Regions from separate parts of the Serratia sp. CoH_134_PS_4 genome, predicted to be linked through region 2. Evidence: predicted binding sites of a transcription regulator. Region 2 holds the regulator's gene; each other region holds the start of a gene.

Region 1 (5,662 bases), on a different contig from region 2:
GTTCATCACAATCACCCGCTGCGCCAGCGTCATCGCTTCCACCTGATCGTGCGTCACGTACAGGCTGGTGGTTTTCAGTCGGCGGTGCAATTGCTGCAATTCCAGACGCATCTGCACGCGCAGTTTGGCATCCAGGTTAGACAATGGCTCATCAAACAGAAACACCGCGGGCTCACGCACGATAGCACGCCCCATGGCCACCCGTTGACGCTGGCCACCGGAAAGCTCACGCGGTTTGCGTTGCAACAGCGGCTCCAGCTCCAAAATACGTGCCGCGTCTTCGACCCGTTGTTGGATATGCTGTTTGCCAAAACCGCGAATTTTCAGGCCATAGGCCATGTTGTCATACACGCTCATGTGTGGATACAGCGCGTAGTTTTGGAACACCATCGCGATGCCGCGATCTTTGGGCTCCATATCCGTCACGCGCTGGCTGTCGATGTAAATATCGCCGCTGGTGGTACGTTCCAACCCGGCGACCATGCGCAATAGCGTCGATTTACCGCAGCCGGACGGACCGACCATCACGATAAATTCACCGTCCGCCACGTCGAGATCGATCTGCTTAATCACCGGCGTTTTTCCGTCGTAGGATTTGGTGACTGCCTGTAGTTTTAAACCTGCCATGTGAACATTTCTCTCATTACTTCTCGCTGTCGACGAGACCGCGCACAAACCAGCGCTGCATCAGAAGAACCACCGCCAACGGTGGGATTAAAGTCAGAATCATCGCCGCCATAACCTGATTCCACTGGGTCGGGGCACCAGAGGTGGAGATCATGCTTTTGATGCCCGCCACCGCAGTACCCATTGAGGCATCGCTGGTGATCAGGATCGGCCACAGGTACTGGTTCCAGCCGTAGATAAAGGTAATGACAAACAACGCCGCCAGGTTGGTCTTCGACAGAGGCAGTACGATGTCCCAAAAGAAGCGCATCGGCCCAGCGCCATCAATACGCGCGGCTTCCAGCAGCTCGTCCGGTAGCGTCATAAAGAATTGTCGCAGCAGGAAGGTGGCCGTCGCCGATGCCATCAGCGGCAGCGTCAGGCCGGTGTAGCTGTCCAACAGATTGAGGTTGGAGATCACCTCTACCGTTGGGAAAATGCGCACTTCCACCGGCAGCATCAGGGTGAGGAATATCAGCCAGAAAAACAGGCTGCGTAGCGGGAAACGGAAATACACGATGGCGTAGGCCGACAGCACCGACACCACAATTTTGCCGAAGGTGATGGCCAACGCCATGATCACGCTATTGAGCAACAGCAGCGAAAACGGCACCTTAAGGTTGCCCACACCGCCCTGCCAAATGTTGCTGATGTTTTCCCACAGATGCCCCCCCGGGATAAGGGTCATCGGCACTTGAAACACCTCTTTATCGTCCAACGTAGCGGCGACAAAGGCCACGTACAGCGGGAACAACACCACCAGCACGCCGATAATCAGCATTACGTGGCTGAAGATATCCAGCCCGCGTCGGTTCTCAATCATTGGTAACGCACCTTACGTTCGACAAAACGGAACTGGATCACCGTCAGACCAATCACCAACAGCATCAGGATCACCGACTGCGCCGCTGAGCTGGACAGATCCAGGCCCGCAAAGCCTTCGCGGTAGATCTTGTAGATCAACGTGGTCGTGGACTGTACAGGCCCGCCGCCAGTCGCGGCATCGATCACCGGGAAGGTATCGAAGAAGGCATACACCAGGTTCACGACCAGCAGGAAAAAGCTCACCGGCGTGATCAACGGCAATACCAGGTTGAAGAAACGACGTACCGGGCCAGCACCGTCAATGGCTGCCGCTTCGACCAGAGAGCGCGGAATGGACTGTAACGCCGCCAGGAAAAACAGAAAGTTATAGCTGATTTGCTGCCATACCGACGCCAGCACTACCAAGAACATCGCTTGTCCGCTGTTCTGCGCATGGTTCCAGTTGTAGCCCACCCCATTGAGGAAGTGGGTAATCAACCCCAGACCCGGGTTAAACAGGAAGATCCACAGCACCGCCGCCACCGCAGGGGCCACGGCATAAGGCAAAATCATCAGCGTCCGGTAAATCCGGCTACCGCGCAGCACATAATCCACCAACGCGGCGAAGAACAACGACACCACCAGCCCGATACCTGCGACCAGGAAACTGAAAATCAGCGTGGTATAAAACGAATCGAGGTAGTACGGGTCGTGGAACAACTGAGTAAAGTTATCCAGCCCGACAAACTGGCTGGACAGACCAAACGGATCGAGGCTTTGCACTGAATACCACAGCGCCTCACCGGCAGGCCACAGGAAGAAGATTGCGGTAATCAACAGCTGCGGCAGCACCAATACATAGGGCAACCAGCTACAGCCGAAACCGGGACGATGTGAGCTCATAATCAGGGACTCATGAAGACAAAAGACGGGCGACTCGGCCCATGGCGTCGCGAGCAAAGCCAGTCTGGGTACGGACAGCGCACGGCTTCCGGAGCGGACACAACGTCCACGAGGAAAGCGAGCACTGCCCAATCCCAGAATGGCGAAACGCAGTAGCCGTTATTACTTAGTCTGAGACTCGAAACGGCGCAGCAGGACATCACCACGCTGCACAGCGGCATCCAGCGCCTGTTGTGGCGTTTTCTTGCCGGTCCACACGCTTTCCAGCTCTTCATCCACGACGGTACGGATCTGCGGCATGTTACCCAGACGCAGGCCCTTGGTGAACGGCAATGGCGGCTTGTTCAGCATCTGACGCGTTGCTACATCAGCCCCAGGGTTCTTCTCATAGAAGCCCTGTTGCTTGGTCAGGTCGTACGCTGCGGTTGTGATCGGCAGATAACCGGTTTTCTGATGCCATTCGGCAGCGATTTCCGGTTGGGCCAGATACTGCAGGAATTCAGCGACACCCTTGTAAGTAGCGGCATCTTTGCCGTTCATCACCCACAAACTCGCGCCACCAATGATGGCGTTCTGTGGTGCATTTTTGGCATCAGCGTCATAAGGCATCATGCCTACACCGTAGTTAAATTTGGCGTAGTGCTTAATATCTGCCAGCGAACCGGAGGAGGCGGTAGTAATGGCGCAATCACCGCTGTAGAACTTCTCGGTAGATTCGTCTTTACGGCCAAAGTAGGTGAAATCACCCTTCTTGTTCATGTCTTCCAGCAGTTGGATATGCTTGACCTGAAGCGGTTTGTTGAACGTCAACTGAGCGCTGGTGCCACCGAACCCGTTATTTTCCGTGGCGAACGGCACACCGTGCCAGGCACTGAAGTTCTCGAGTTGGATCCAACCCTGCCAGCCACTCGCGTAGCCGCACTTCATACCGGCTTCACGCAGTTTAGCGGTATCCGCAGCCAGCTCTTGCCACGTTTTTGGTGGCTGGTCCGGGTTCAGGCCAGCCTTTTTGAAGGCATCTTTGTTGTAATACAGTACCGGGGTAGAGCTGTTGAACGGCTGAGACAGCAGGTGACCGCTCTTGTTGTCGGTGTAATAACCTGCCACCGTCGGCACGAACACCGACTCATCAAAATTGATACCGGCATCTTTAAACACTTCATACACTGGCTTGATCGCCTTACTGGCCATCATGGTTGCCGTGCCCACCTCATACACCTGCAAAATCGCCGGCGCTTTACCAGAGCGATAGGCTGCGATGCCCGCCGCCAGGTTCTGTTCGTAGTTACCTTTATAAACCGGAACAATTTTGACGTCGGGATGCGATTGGTTAAAGCGGTCCGCCAGGGAGTCCACTTCTTTACCCAGTTCGCCTTCCATCGAATGCCAGAACGGGATTTCGGTCGCCGCCAGTGCATGAGTGCTGACCGCCAGGGTCAACGCGACGCACAGCGTAGTTTTGCGAATAGCGTAGGTGAGCATGCCTAACTCCTGAAAAAAGCTGGTGTATCCCCTGCATCTTTCCAGTTGCCGCTGCGTTGGCTTCCCTTCATCACTCCTGTCACTTACCTCTGTAAGCTCCAGGGAATTATGGCGGTTGCCGCCTTGCTGCAACGTGAAATCTATTGGGGCAATAAGCGCGTGAGCGAAAAGAATCAGTTTTTTGTTCGGAAGCTAACATGCCATGTTCGAATGACAGAAAAATAACCGTGAGATGACAGTAATGTGACGAGAGGGTGAAGTGCAGGTTGCGGTTTGATGTCAGCGGCAGGGAATACTCCCCCGCCGCCGCGGGAATTACAGTGAGCGACGCAGGCGGGCTACAGCTTCTTGCATCTGCTGTTCAGTGGCCGTGGCAAACGACAGGCGGAAAGTCGAACGGTCCGGGTTGTCAGAGAAGAAGTATTCTCCTGGCACAAATACCACGCCCTGTTGCAGAGTGGTTTTCAGCCATTCGGTGGCGTTGAACGGCTGACGGAAACGCGCCCACAGAAACATTCCGCCTTTCGGCATATCGAAGCTGATATGCTCGCCCAACTCTTTCTCCACCAGGCCAGCCAGGATCTCACCTTTTTGCTTGTACGCCGCACGGATCTTTTCTATCTGCGCCGGTAAACGATCCAGTCCCAGATAACATTCTACAATGCTCTGTGACAACGCACTGGCATGCAGATCTGCCGCCTGCTTGATGATCGCCACTTTATGCAGCAAAAACGGCGGCAAAATCGCCCAACCCAAACGCAAGCCCGGTGCCAGGATCTTGGAGAAGGTCGAGGTGTAGATAATATTATCGGTATGGCCCAGCAGCTGTTGGGAAATCTGGTGCAAGGTGGCGTTACGCTCGTCGGTGAAACGCAGCTCACCGTACGGGTCATCCTCAATAATCAGGAAGTTGTGCTCGGCCGCCAGCTTCACTAACAGCTCGCGGCGCGGTGCACTCAGCGTAATGCCGCTTGGGTTGCCGAAATTAGGCACAACGTACACACCTTTAATGCGCTGTGTCTTGAGCAGTTCTGCCAGTTCTTCAACCACCATGCCATCACTGTCGGATGACACCGACATGATGTTGGCCTCTGCCAGTTCCAGCGTCTGTAATGCCGCCAGATACGTCGGGCGCTCCACCACAAACACGTCGCCTGGGTTAACGATGGCACGCATCACCAGATCCAGCGCCTGCTGGGAACCCGCAGTCACCATCACTTCGTCGGCGGTAGCAGAAACACCGCGCTGGGCGCACAGCGCACAGATACGCTCGCGCAGCACTGGGCTACCTTCGGTCAAGCCATACTGGAAGGCACTCTTCGGTTGCTCAGTGATTGCCTGATGGGTTGCGATACTCAACCCTTCGAAATCAAACAGGGCATCAGAGGGGATGCCGCCCGCCAGCGAAATGACATTTTCCATCTTACTGTGCTTGAGCAATTCACGAATTGCCGAGCTTTTTACTTTTACGATGCGCTGCGCGAGTAACCCTTCTGTGTTCATTTCTTCTTCTCGTAATCGTTAAAAACTTTGTAGGGGCGCTGTATATTGCGCCCGAATCACTCGGGACGAATATATTCGTCCCCTACGGCTTTGACGGGTATTTCAACCGCCCAGATACGCCGACCTAACTGCTTCGTTTGCTAACAATGCGGCTCCCGTATCTTCCAACACCACGCGCCCGTTTTCCAGTACATAACCACGATCGGCCAATTTCAGCGCCTGATTGGCGTTTTGCTCCACCAGGAAGATCGTCATACCCTCTTCGCGCAGTTGCTGAATAATGTCAAAAATCTGCTGAATGATG
Region 2 (5,662 bases):
CATCCAGCGTGCCAAAGCCTTCGTCGAGGAAGAGCGAATCGATACTGGTTTTGTGGCTGACGAGATCGGATAGCGCCAGTGCCAGCGCCAGACTCACCAGGAAACTTTCACCGCCGGACAGGGTGCGGGTATCGCGCAGCGCGTCTGCCTGCCAGGTATCTACCACCAGCAGTTCCAGTGCGTCGCTGGCTTTACGTTGCAGCAAATAGCGTCCGTGCAGTCGGCCAAGCTGGTTATTGGCCAAATACACCAGGTGATCAAGGGTTAACCCCTGAGCAAACTTACGGAATTTGTCGCCCTCTTTGGAGCCGATTAACTGATTGAGATAGCTCCAATCGTCGTACTGCTGCTGGCTCTGGCTGATGTGTTCAAACAGTGACTGTTGATTGATTCGGCGCGCGGCGTCACTGCCTAACTGATTGCGCACTTCCCCCTGTTGCAGCTGCAAGGTTTTTAACCGTTGTGCCAGCGTTTCCAGGCTCTGGCTCAGGATTTTGGGATCGGTCTGGGTCTCATCCAACCCTTGCGGACGCTGTTGTTGGTGCTGTTGCAGGCTTTCGACAGCCTGGGCCAGCAGTGCACGGGCTTCAACGTGTCGCTGTTGTAATTGCTCTTTGCGGTGTTGCAACTGTTGGCGTTGGGCATCATCAAGCAGAGCGGCATTGAACGCGGCCTCATCACTGAATTCACTGGCGGCTAGCGCCTGCAGCCAGTCTTGTTCCGCCTGTTGCAGCCGTTCGTTTTGTTGCAACAGCTGTTGCTGTAATCCAGCAAGTTGGCCGCTCAGACGATCGCGTTGCTCCTGCGCTTTCTGCCAGTGCTCGGCGGCTTGTTGACTGGCCTGTTCGCAAAGCCCTTGTTTGGCGCGCAACTGTTCGCGCTCCTGCGCGATTTGCCGTTCACCAAACAGGGCCAGCCGCTGTGCGCGTTGCTCGCCCAGAGCTTGTTCACCGTCCTGCCACTGTTGCTGCAGGCGCTGCTGTTGCAACAGGGCTTCTGCGAGGCTTTTCTCCAGCAGAATGAAACGCTCGTCCAGTCGCGCCTTGTCTTGCTGTGCCTGTTGCTGCTGTGCTTGCAGTGAAGCCAACTGGTCTTTGGCCTGCTGCACTGCGTGCGACGCTTGTTCGTGTTGCAACAGAGCGGCCTGACCCTGACGTTCTTCGTTGTCGCAGGTGGTTAGCCACTGGCTCAGGCGATCGCTGTCCTGAAGGGTAAAGTCAAATGCCAGCGGCGCGGTCAAGCGTTGCCAGTTTTGCTGGTGCTCAACAACGTGCTGCTCATCTTGCGCGATGAGTTGCTGTTGGCGCTGTTGCTGTTCTCTCAGGCTTTCACAACGGGTACGCAGTTCGGTACCCAGGGTGTACAAGGCCTCAGTTTTGATGCGCATCTCTGCCAGGCGCAATGCGGTCTCGGAAGGTTTTACCGTCTGATACTGCTCAATGGCCGGGTGATTACAAGAGCCACAGAGTGGACAGGGTTCGCCGGTTTGCAGGCGGGCGCGTTCGGCTTCCAGGCTGACAATGCGCTGTTCCAGTTCGAGGGTTTTTTCCACGTCCGACTGGTGTGCTTTTTGTTGTTTATATTGCTGCCGCGTCTCTTCGAGCTGTTTTTCATGTTCGCTGAGTTGCGCCTGACGGGCGGCAAACTCTTTACGTTGTTGATCCAGACGTTCTCTGACCTGACTGAACAGCGAGGAGAGGGTGAATAACTGCTGGCGCACCGGGCGTAACTCGGCCAGCTCAGCCTGACGCTGACGCAGTGCTGCCAGGGGCGACTGGGCTTCCAGCGCATGTTGCTGTTGCTGCTGCGCCGTCAGCGCGGCGGTGAGGGCGTTAAGCTTTTCCTGATGCTGACCGGCCTGTGCGGTCAACTGGATTCGCTGAACCTCGAGTTGTTCCAGCGCCGTTTTTTGCTGGGCATACTGCTGTGCGGCGCTATCGCACATCTGTTGCAGTTCGGTCTGCGTTTTCTTTAACTGGGCAATCCGGTTATCGAGCGGGACGACTTGATCGTCGATCAACCGCTGTTGTTCCTGCTGGTGTTCAACATATGCCTGTAGTTGCACACGGGCCTGTTCCACAGCCTGTTGCAACGGTGCCATCTGGGCGAGCTGCTGCGCCTGCTGCTGCGTCAACTGGGCAATCTGCTGTTGTAGCGTCTGGTGATCGTGACGGCAGCGGTTACGTTCGTTAAGCAACGGCCGCAGTTTTTCTGCCGGTTCGCTGCGTGCCAGTTGCTGTAGTTGCGGTTCTGCTGCGGTTTGCTCTAGCTCCACCGCGTCCAGTTGGCGCTGATATGCCTGTTGTTTTTGCTGCGTTTGCTGCCAAAATTGTAACCAGTTCAACGCCTGCTGCTGCTGACGGGTTTGGTCGCTGAGGGTATTTTCTTGTGTCGCCAATTCAACTAACTGGTTTTCCAGCAGTTGTCGTTGTTCATCATTTAGCAGTTCAATACCGCTGGCGCGTTGGTGCAGCGCGTCCAGTTCGACCTTGGCCTGTTTGTGCTGTTCGAAAACCCGCTCGGAAAGCTGGCCGTAGATCTCGGTGCCGGTTAGCTCTTCCAGCAGTTCGGCGCGATCATTGGCATCAGCGTTAAGGAAGGCGGCGAACTGGCCCTGGGACAGCATCATCGATTTGGTGAAGCGCCCGAAATCCAGCCCGGTAATTGCGGCGGTAAGATCCAGTTTGTCGCGCACTTTGTCCGCCAGGATCTTGCCATCTTCACGCAGTGCCAATTCGACTTTAGGAGCCTGCAGGTTACCGTCTGGCGCATTTTTGGCGCGGCGCTGGCTCCAGAATGCGCGATAACCGACACCTTTGACCTCAAACTCGACCTCTGCCAGCGACTCGGCGGTATGGCGTGTCATCAGCTCGTTTTGGCTCGGTGTGACATTCAGGCGCGGCGTCTGGTGGTACAGCGCCAGACAGATGGCGTCCAGCAGGGTGGTTTTACCTGCCCCGGTTGGCCCGGTGATGGCAAACAACCCATTGCTGGCAAAAGGCTCCGCAGTGAAGTCGATTTTCCATTCACCTTGCAGGGAGTTGAGATTTTTTAATCTCAGGCTGAGAATTTTCATTGGCTCGGCTCCTGATCTTGGTGCCTAACGGCTTCGACGACCTGTTGGAACATTTGACTCATGCGTTGCCGGCGATCATCGGCCATATCAGGTTCTTGCGCCAGACGACGTTCGAAGACGTCATTGACGCTCAGTTCGTTAAGCGTTTCTTTGTCCTGTTGTTCAATCGCCTGGCGGCGCTGTTCTTTACTGCGGCGCAGCAACACCACCTCTACGGGCAGTTGATCGGCCAGCAGTTGGATACGGCGCTGAATGTCGCTGAGATAATCCTGCGTAGCGACCTCGATATCCAACCACACCGGCAACTCACCTTGATAATCGGCGAACTGCCGTAATTGGTGCTCGATCTGCGCTAAATCACCCTTAATAAGCTGCATAGGTTGGAAGCTGGGAATGTCCAGCGTACTGACCTGTTGCAAAGCACCTGCGGAGAAATCCACCATGAACACGCTTTTTGCTTTGCCCAATTCGTCGAAACTGAGTGGGATCGGCGAACCGCTGTAGCGAATGTGCTCGGATTTTGCGACGTTCTGCGCACGGTGAATATGCCCCAATGCGATGTAGTCGGCCGGTGGGAAAGCTTGCGCCGGGAAGGCATCCAGCGTGCCGATATAGATATCGCGCACGGAATCGGACGTGGTGACGCCAACCGTTGTCAGGTGGCCCGTGGCAACGATAGGCAGTGCCAGGCCGAGCGCGTCGCGGCGTGCACCGGCGGCGTGATAAAGCGTCTGGTAATGTTCTGCGATGGCCTCTTGCAGCGCCTGCTGTTTTTGCACGCCTGACTCACCGGCTCGGCTGGTAAGCAGATCTCGTGGGCGTAAGAACGGGATGGCGCACAGCACGGCGCCCGGTTGGCCGTCGCGTTGGTTCAGGACCACGATTTGCTGTTCGGTTTCAGCCTGCGCGTTGGCGATCACCGTCGTATTCAGGCAGGAAAGCAATTCACGCGACTCATTTAAGGTCGCCACGGAATCGTGGTTACCTCCCAGCACCACTAATTGGCAGCCGGTATGTTGCAGCTCTACCACGAAGCGGTTGTACAGTTCGCGGGCATAGCTGGGTGGCGAACCGGTATCGAACAGGTCCCCGGCGACGATCAGTGCATCCACCTGATGTTGCTCGATTTGGTCTATCAGCCAGCGCAGAAAAGCCTGGTGCTCGGCGGCACGGCTTTTGGTGAAAAAGTACTGGCCAAGATGCCAGTCAGAGGTGTGGATCAGGCGCATGACACTCCCGGGGCGATAAGCTAATGGCGGTGATTATAAAGGGCACCGCGGCGGCTGTCGTGACGGAATCATTATGACAACTGAATGATTTTTCTTTGACGTTGGAAATAATCGCTATGCTTACTGCCTATAACAGGGTGTTCTTTTCATAAAAGTGTCATAAAACTGACGCATAATGGCGCCCGCAGATAGCTAACACATTGGCAGGATTGACGATGGCAAGACGCATATTGGTGGTGGAAGATGAAGCGCCGATCCGTGAGATGGTGTGCTTTGTGTTGGAACAGAATGGTTACCAACCGTTGGAAGCCGAGGATTATGACAGTGCCGTGACACGCCTGTCTGAACCGTTCCCTGATTTAGTGTTGCTCGACTGGATGTTACCCGGGGGATCCGGCATTCAGTTTATCAAGCATATGAAGCGTGAAGCGCTAACCCGCGATATTCCGGTGATGATGCTGACAGCGCGTGGTGAAGAAGAAGACCGGGTTCGTGGTCTGGAAGTCGGTGCGGATGATTACATCACCAAACCGTTCTCGCCGAAGGAACTGGTGGCACGTATCAAGGCGGTAATGCGCCGTATTTCACCCATGGCAGTGGAAGAAGTGATTGAAATGCAAGGGCTGAGCCTGGACCCTTCCTCACACCGCGTGATGGCTAACGAGCAAGCGCTGGATATGGGGCCGACCGAGTTCAAGCTGTTGCACTTCTTTATGACCCACCCTGAGCGAGTTTATAGCCGCGAACAGTTGCTTAATCACGTCTGGGGCACTAACGTTTATGTGGAAGACCGCACCGTTGACGTGCATATCCGCCGACTCCGTAAGGCGTTAGAGACCACTGGTCATGACAAAATGGTTCAAACCGTTCGGGGCACAGGCTACCGATTCTCAACGCGCTACTGATCGCGCCGCGCTGGAGAATATGCCGTGTTAGAACGTCTATCCTGGAAGAGGCTGGCCCTGGAGCTGGCCCTTTTCTGCCTACCTGCCTTATTACTGGGGCTGATTTTCGGTTATCTGCCCTGGTTGCTGCTTGCCTCCGTGCTGGCTGCGCTGGTGTGGAACTTCTACAACCAACTTAAACTTTCTCACTGGCTGTGGGTTGACCGCAGCATGACACCGCCACCCGGGCGCTGGAGCTGGGAACCGCTGTTTTACGGCTTATACCAGATGCAACAGCGAAACCGTCGCCGACGTCGTGAGCTGGCGTTATTGATCAAACGTTTCCGCAGCGGCGCAGAGTCACTGCCTGATGCGGTGGTGATGACGACCGTTGAAGGTAACATCTTCTGGTGTAACGGGTTGGCGCAGCATCTGCTGGGTTTCCGTTGGCCTGAAGATAACGGCCAACACAT
Region 3 (5,662 bases), on a different contig from region 2:
CATTATCCCGGCGCTCGACGCGCTGCGTGCTGAAGGTATCCATCTTATTGGCCCACTGCCGGCAGACACCCTGTTCCAGCCCAAGTATCTGCAACATGCCGATGCTGTGCTGGCGATGTATCACGATCAGGGTCTGCCAGTGCTAAAATACCAAGGGTTCGGCCGGGCGGTAAATATTACCCTCGGTTTGCCTTTTATCCGTACCTCGGTCGACCACGGTACCGCTTTAGAACTTGCAGGCACCGGCACCGCCGATGCAGGCAGTTTCAAAACGGCCTTGAATCTCGCCATTAAAATGATAATTAATTGTAATGAATAATAAAGTCCACCAAGGGCACTTTGCCCGCAAACGCTTTGGACAGAACTTTTTAACCGATCAGTTTGTCATCGATAGCATTGTCTCCGCCATTCATCCCATGCCGGGTGAAGCGGTGGTTGAAATCGGCCCCGGCTTGGGTGCATTGACCGAGCCGGTTGGCGCACGCATGGACCGCATGACAGTGATTGAGCTGGACCGCGATCTGGCGGCTCGCCTGGCGAATCACCCACAGCTGAAAGACAAACTGACCATCCACCAGCAAGACGCCATGACGGTGAACTTTGCCGAAATGGCCGAGCAGGCTGGCCAACCGCTGCGCGTGTTTGGTAACCTGCCGTATAACATTTCGACGCCGCTGATGTTCCACCTTTTCAGCTATACTCAGGCCATCCGCGACATGCACTTTATGTTGCAGAAAGAAGTCGTCAATCGTCTGGTTGCTGGGCCAAACAGCAAAGCCTACGGGCGTTTAACCGTAATGGCGCAGTACTACTGCAATGTCATCCCGGTGCTGGAAGTGCCACCGACCTCTTTCACCCCGGCGCCAAAAGTGGATTCCGCTGTGGTACGTCTGGTTCCGCACCTTGTGAACCCGAACCCGGTGGGTGACGTACGTATGCTAAGCCGGATTACAACTCAGGCGTTCAACCAGCGCCGGAAGACGGTCCGCAACAGCCTGGGTGATCTGTTCACGCCAGAGCAACTGACGGAATTGGGTATCGATCCGGTACTTAGAGCAGAGAATATTTCTGTGGCGCAATACTGTAAGCTGGCTAACTGGCTTTCAGCCAATCCCGCGCCGCAGCAATAAGGAGTAGTGGTCATGATTGATTCGCCCCGTGTATGTATTCAGGTACAAAGTGTCTATGTGGAATCACAATCGATACCTGAGGAAGAACGTTACGTCTTCGCTTATACCATCACCATCCGCAATTTGGGGCGTTTCAACGTGCAACTGCTTGGGCGTTACTGGTTGATTACCAACAGTAATGGCCGTCAGACTGAAGTTCAGGGTGAAGGCGTGGTTGGCGAACAACCCCTCATTCCACCTGGGGGAGAATTCCAATACACCAGCGGCGCTATCCTTGAAACGCCACTGGGTACCATGGAAGGCCATTACGAAATGGTTGATCATCAGGGTCAACCGTTCCAGACCGCTATTCCCGTGTTCCGCTTAGCTATCCCAACACTGATTCACTAATTCTATGTCGACATATCTCATCGGCGATGTTCATGGCTGTTTTGATGAACTGCAGTCGCTATTGGCCCAAGTTGCTTTCGATCCTCTGCATGACCGCCTGTGGCTGACCGGCGATTTGGTTGCCCGCGGCCCCGGCTCGTTGGACGTGCTGCGCTACGTGCGTTCACTCGGCCCTGCGGTACGTATGGTCCTGGGCAACCACGATCTGCACCTGTTGGCTGTCTATGCCGGCATCAGTCGTAATAAGCCCAAAGACCGCATCACTCAGTTGCTGGAAGCCCCTGACGCTGATGAGCTTATCAACTGGCTACGCCGCCAACCGGTGCTGCAAGTGGATGAGCAACTCAAACTGGTGATGGCACATGCCGGGATCACTCCGCAATGGGACATTGAAACGGCACAAATCTGCGCCCGTGAAGTCGAGGCCGTATTGAGCAGCGACAGCTATCCGCTGTTCCTCGACGCCATGTACGGTGATATGCCGAACAACTGGAGCCCAGAGCTGAGCGGATTGGCTCGCCTGCGGTTCAGCACCAATGCCCTGACACGCATGCGTTACTGCTTCCCGAACGGCCAGCTTGATATGATCTGCAAAGATGCGCCAGGCACAGCGCCTGCCCCGCTCAAGCCTTGGTTTGAATTACCGCGATTGGTTGATGCCGATTACACCATTATCTTTGGTCACTGGGCATCACTGGAAGGTAAGGGCACACCCGCAGGCGTTATTGGCCTTGATACCGGCTGTTGTTGGGGGGGCGATCTGACCATGCTACGTTGGGAAGATCAGCAGTACTTTACCCAACCGGCTCACCGCCGTGATTCTCAGGACAGCGTGCACCAACAGGTCGCGTCATAATTAGAGTGGGGCAGTTAAAGCCGCCCCACTGTTTTCGCCTTAAGCCCCGATAACACCACCGTCTTCACGCGTAATCATCAATACTGACGAACGCGGGCGCGGACTGTTGTTCGGGAAATGGGAATCGCCTTCTTCGCCCGGGTGCTGTACGTTGACAAACATCGTCTTGTAATCCGGAGTGAAGGTAATACCGGTCAATTCGCAGGATTTCGGGCCGACCATAAAGCGACGAATCTCACCACTGAGTGGATCCCCCACCAACATCTGGTTGTTCCCTTGCCCAGCATAGTCGCCCTTATTACTGTATTTACCGTCAGTGAGGATCCACAGGCGACCGGATTTATCAAAGCCCAAGCCATCCGGGCTATTGAAGGTATTGTCCGCAGTAATATTGGGCGTACCGCGATTCACCCCTTCCGGGTGCGCAATAGGGTTGCCGCACAATGCATAAATATCCCAGGTGAATGACGCCGCCGTGGCATCGCCACCTTCATCCCAACGGATAATCTGACCGTAGACATTATTCGGGCGCGGGTTCGCCGCGTTCAGCGGCATGCCCTCTTCGCCACGCTTACTGTTATTGGTTAACGTGCAATAGGCTCGACCATCGTGAGGATTGACCGCGATCCATTCCGGGCGGTCCATTTTGGTTGCCCCAACCTGCGCCGCCGCTTTACGGGCGAAGATCAGCACTTCAGCCTCGTCACGGAAGCCATTTTCCGGTGTCAGCCCATTCTTGCCGAACTCCAGGGCAATCCAACGCCCTGTGCCCTTCAACGGCGTCCCGGCGGCATCGCCATCAAACTGCGCCACATACAGCGTGCCTTCGTCCAACAGGGTACGATTATTGGCAGGGTTAGCCACGTCAACCACACCCTTGGAAACGTATTTATAAATGTGCTCACCACGCTCATCGTCCCCCATGTAAACAACCAGGCGGCCATCCTTTGCGACAGTAACGGCAGCATTTTCATGCTTGAAGCGCCCCAGAGCGGTGTGTTTGATCGGTGTCGACGTTGGATTCATTGGGTCGATTTCGACAATCCAACCGTGGCGGTTGAATTCGTTTGGATTTTTCGCCACATCAAAACGCTCGTCATAATCCGGCCAGTTACGCTCCGGTTCGCTCACTTTCAGCGTGTAGCGTTTCTGTTCTGCCGTCGTCTTGTAATCCGCCTGGTGAGTACCAAAATAAGTATCAAAATTCTCTTCGCAGGTCAGGTAAGTGCCCCAGGGCGTTTTCCCGTTAGCACAGTTGCCGAAGGTGCCCAACACCTTGCGTCCGCTAGGATCAGCCGCCGTCTGCAACAACGGGTGGCCGGCAGCCGGGCCGCTGAACTGCATTTCGGTATTGGCCGTGATACGGCGGTTATAGCGTGACGGACGCTCTACTTCCCAGCGTTGGCTGTCACCGTCGCGGCGCACCGCAACAATGGAAACACCATGTGCGGCTTGTGATTTACGCACGTCCTCCAGGCTGGTGGCTTTGGTGCCACCATGGGCAAAGAGATACTGCTCATTAACGTATTCGTTGTTGATGGCCATCACGCCGTGATTGTCATCAATCGGGAAGAAACTCATGCCATCGTTGTTATCACCAAACTGCTTTTCCTGGTCGGCGGCGCTGTTATTGCCCTGCGGGTCAAAAGCGGCAGCGCCCTCAACCAACGGTTCCCCCCAAGAGATCAGCACCTCCGCGCGATATCCCGGTGCAATCGCCACCTCATCCGCGGTTGAGGCTGCAATGCCCTTGAAGCCCAACAGCTTGTTTGGCGGTAAATCTTCTGCCAATGCGTCGGCGGATAGGGTCCAAATACCGCCGCCGAGGAAACCGGCCAGGCCAACGGCACCTGCGCTGCCCAGCAGTAACTTGCGGCGGGTGGGGTCGGTCAGGCGATCGGCATCTAATTGCTCAATTTTAGTCGTCATAGGTTTATTTCCTTTTTTAATATGGCGCCGCGATCAAGATTCACCAGAGTTGCCGGGCGCTCAGAGTTGGGCTTCATACTAATCAGGAAATGTGACGAAAATGTTACAGTTGAAAGTCAGAAAACCTTTTGCCGCAGAAACGACAAAGGACGCAATCTCTTGCGCCCTTTGGAGGATATGGCTAACACCCGGTGATTAGCGGTGTTCTAAAATCTCGAAGCAATAGCTGTGAGAATTCAGCTCGTCAGCATCGTGGAACTCACTGAACGAAGTTTCCCATTCGTCCGGCTCATAGTCCGGGAAATGGGTGTCACCACCGACTTCGGCATCGATATGCGTCAGGTACATGCGGTTGGCGCGTGGCAGGAATTGGGTATAAATACGCCCCCCCCCCATCACCATGACTTCTTCGACATCGCCAGCAGCGGCCAGTGCTTCGTCCAGTGACGTCGCCCAGGTCACCCCGGTTTCACTGCCAGGACGGCTGCTTAAAACGATATTATGGCGCCCCGGCAACGGGCGACCAATGGACTCGAAAGTTTTACGGCCCATAATAACCGGTTTATTCAGCGTGTTACGTTTAAACCACGCTAAATCTGCTGGCAGGTGCCACGGCATGGCGTTTTCCATACCAATAACGCGATCCGCCGCCAAGGCAGCGATCAGGCTGATAATCATTGTTAAACCCTGTGTAGGCAGCAAAATTGCTCACACTATACGTAAAGCCCTATCTGCCGTCGATAGGCTAATCAAGCAATATGAATATATAAGATAGCTCTTATCAGCATAACTAATACCCATATTTTCTTGCCCGTAAATCCTCAGACGCCGGGACGTTTGCGATACAACCAAAGCCCAGGCAATGACAGCCCGATCGATAACGCGCCGACGATAAAACAGGCCTTGAGAAAATTACTCATCATCGTGGCCATCAGCGCCTCGCTATAACCCAAATGCGAAATCTCAACCACTGAGATCATCGCGGTATACGCGGAGATACCGGGGAACATCGGGATCACGGCTGCCACGGTAAACACCTTTGGGTGTGCCAGCAGCCAGCGAGACCAATAAATGCCGATGATGCCAATCAAAATAGCTGCCAGCAGCGACGCCCATTCGATGTTCATTCCTGCGTGCATCATCAGCATACGGGAACCGTGGCCCACCGCGCCCAACAATGCGCAATAACGCAAGGCACGCAGCGGCACGTTGAATACCATGGCAAAGCCCAGCGCCGGCACCGCCGCCAGCAACATGTCCTGCAGTAAGGCCCAAAGCAAACTCATGACCACCCCCGCAGATCCCATAGCGCCATCGCCATCACTACACCGATACAGGTGGCCAACGTCAGCAAGCT

Evidence for each region. Region 2 encodes PhoB, which activates phosphate uptake and scavenging genes when phosphate is short. Its sites were predicted from a motif close to CTGTCATAAAACTGNCNNAT; they were not measured.
Region 1: ugpB (sn-glycerol-3-phosphate ABC transporter substrate-binding protein UgpB) is a predicted target of PhoB. The motif match lies at 4,086-4,105, and genes of this name have one in related genera.
Region 3: AC2FCQ_RS16475 (PhoX family protein) is a predicted target of PhoB. The motif match lies at 4,406-4,425, and genes of this name have one in related genera.

Annotation. Positions count from the first base shown of each region.
Region 1 covers NZ_JBXWKI010000007.1:31,131-36,792, forward strand. The annotation lists gene AC2FCQ_RS12630 (sn-glycerol-3-phosphate import ATP-binding protein UgpC) at 1-627, opposite strand, end outside; gene ugpE (sn-glycerol-3-phosphate ABC transporter permease UgpE) at 644-1,489, opposite strand; gene ugpA (sn-glycerol-3-phosphate ABC transporter permease UgpA) at 1,486-2,373, opposite strand; gene ugpB (sn-glycerol-3-phosphate ABC transporter substrate-binding protein UgpB) at 2,536-3,855, opposite strand; gene AC2FCQ_RS12650 (aminotransferase-like domain-containing protein) at 4,171-5,358, opposite strand; gene livF (high-affinity branched-chain amino acid ABC transporter ATP-binding protein LivF) at 5,461-5,662, opposite strand, start outside.
Region 2 covers NZ_JBXWKI010000004.1:255,483-261,144, reverse strand. The annotation lists gene sbcC (exonuclease subunit SbcC) at 1-3,076, opposite strand, end outside; gene sbcD (exonuclease subunit SbcD) at 3,073-4,305, opposite strand; gene phoB (phosphate response regulator transcription factor PhoB) at 4,521-5,210, shown strand; gene phoR (phosphate regulon sensor histidine kinase PhoR) at 5,235-5,662, shown strand, end outside.
Region 3 covers NZ_JBXWKI010000010.1:77,634-83,295, reverse strand. The annotation lists gene pdxA (4-hydroxythreonine-4-phosphate dehydrogenase PdxA) at 1-319, shown strand, start outside; gene rsmA (16S rRNA (adenine(1518)-N(6)/adenine(1519)-N(6))-dimethyltransferase RsmA) at 312-1,130, shown strand; gene apaG (Co2+/Mg2+ efflux protein ApaG) at 1,143-1,520, shown strand; gene apaH (bis(5'-nucleosyl)-tetraphosphatase (symmetrical) ApaH) at 1,525-2,376, shown strand; gene AC2FCQ_RS16475 (PhoX family protein) at 2,416-4,305, opposite strand; gene folA (type 3 dihydrofolate reductase) at 4,501-4,983, opposite strand; gene AC2FCQ_RS16465 (threonine/serine exporter) at 5,127-5,591, opposite strand; gene AC2FCQ_RS16460 (threonine/serine exporter family protein) at 5,588-5,662, opposite strand, start outside.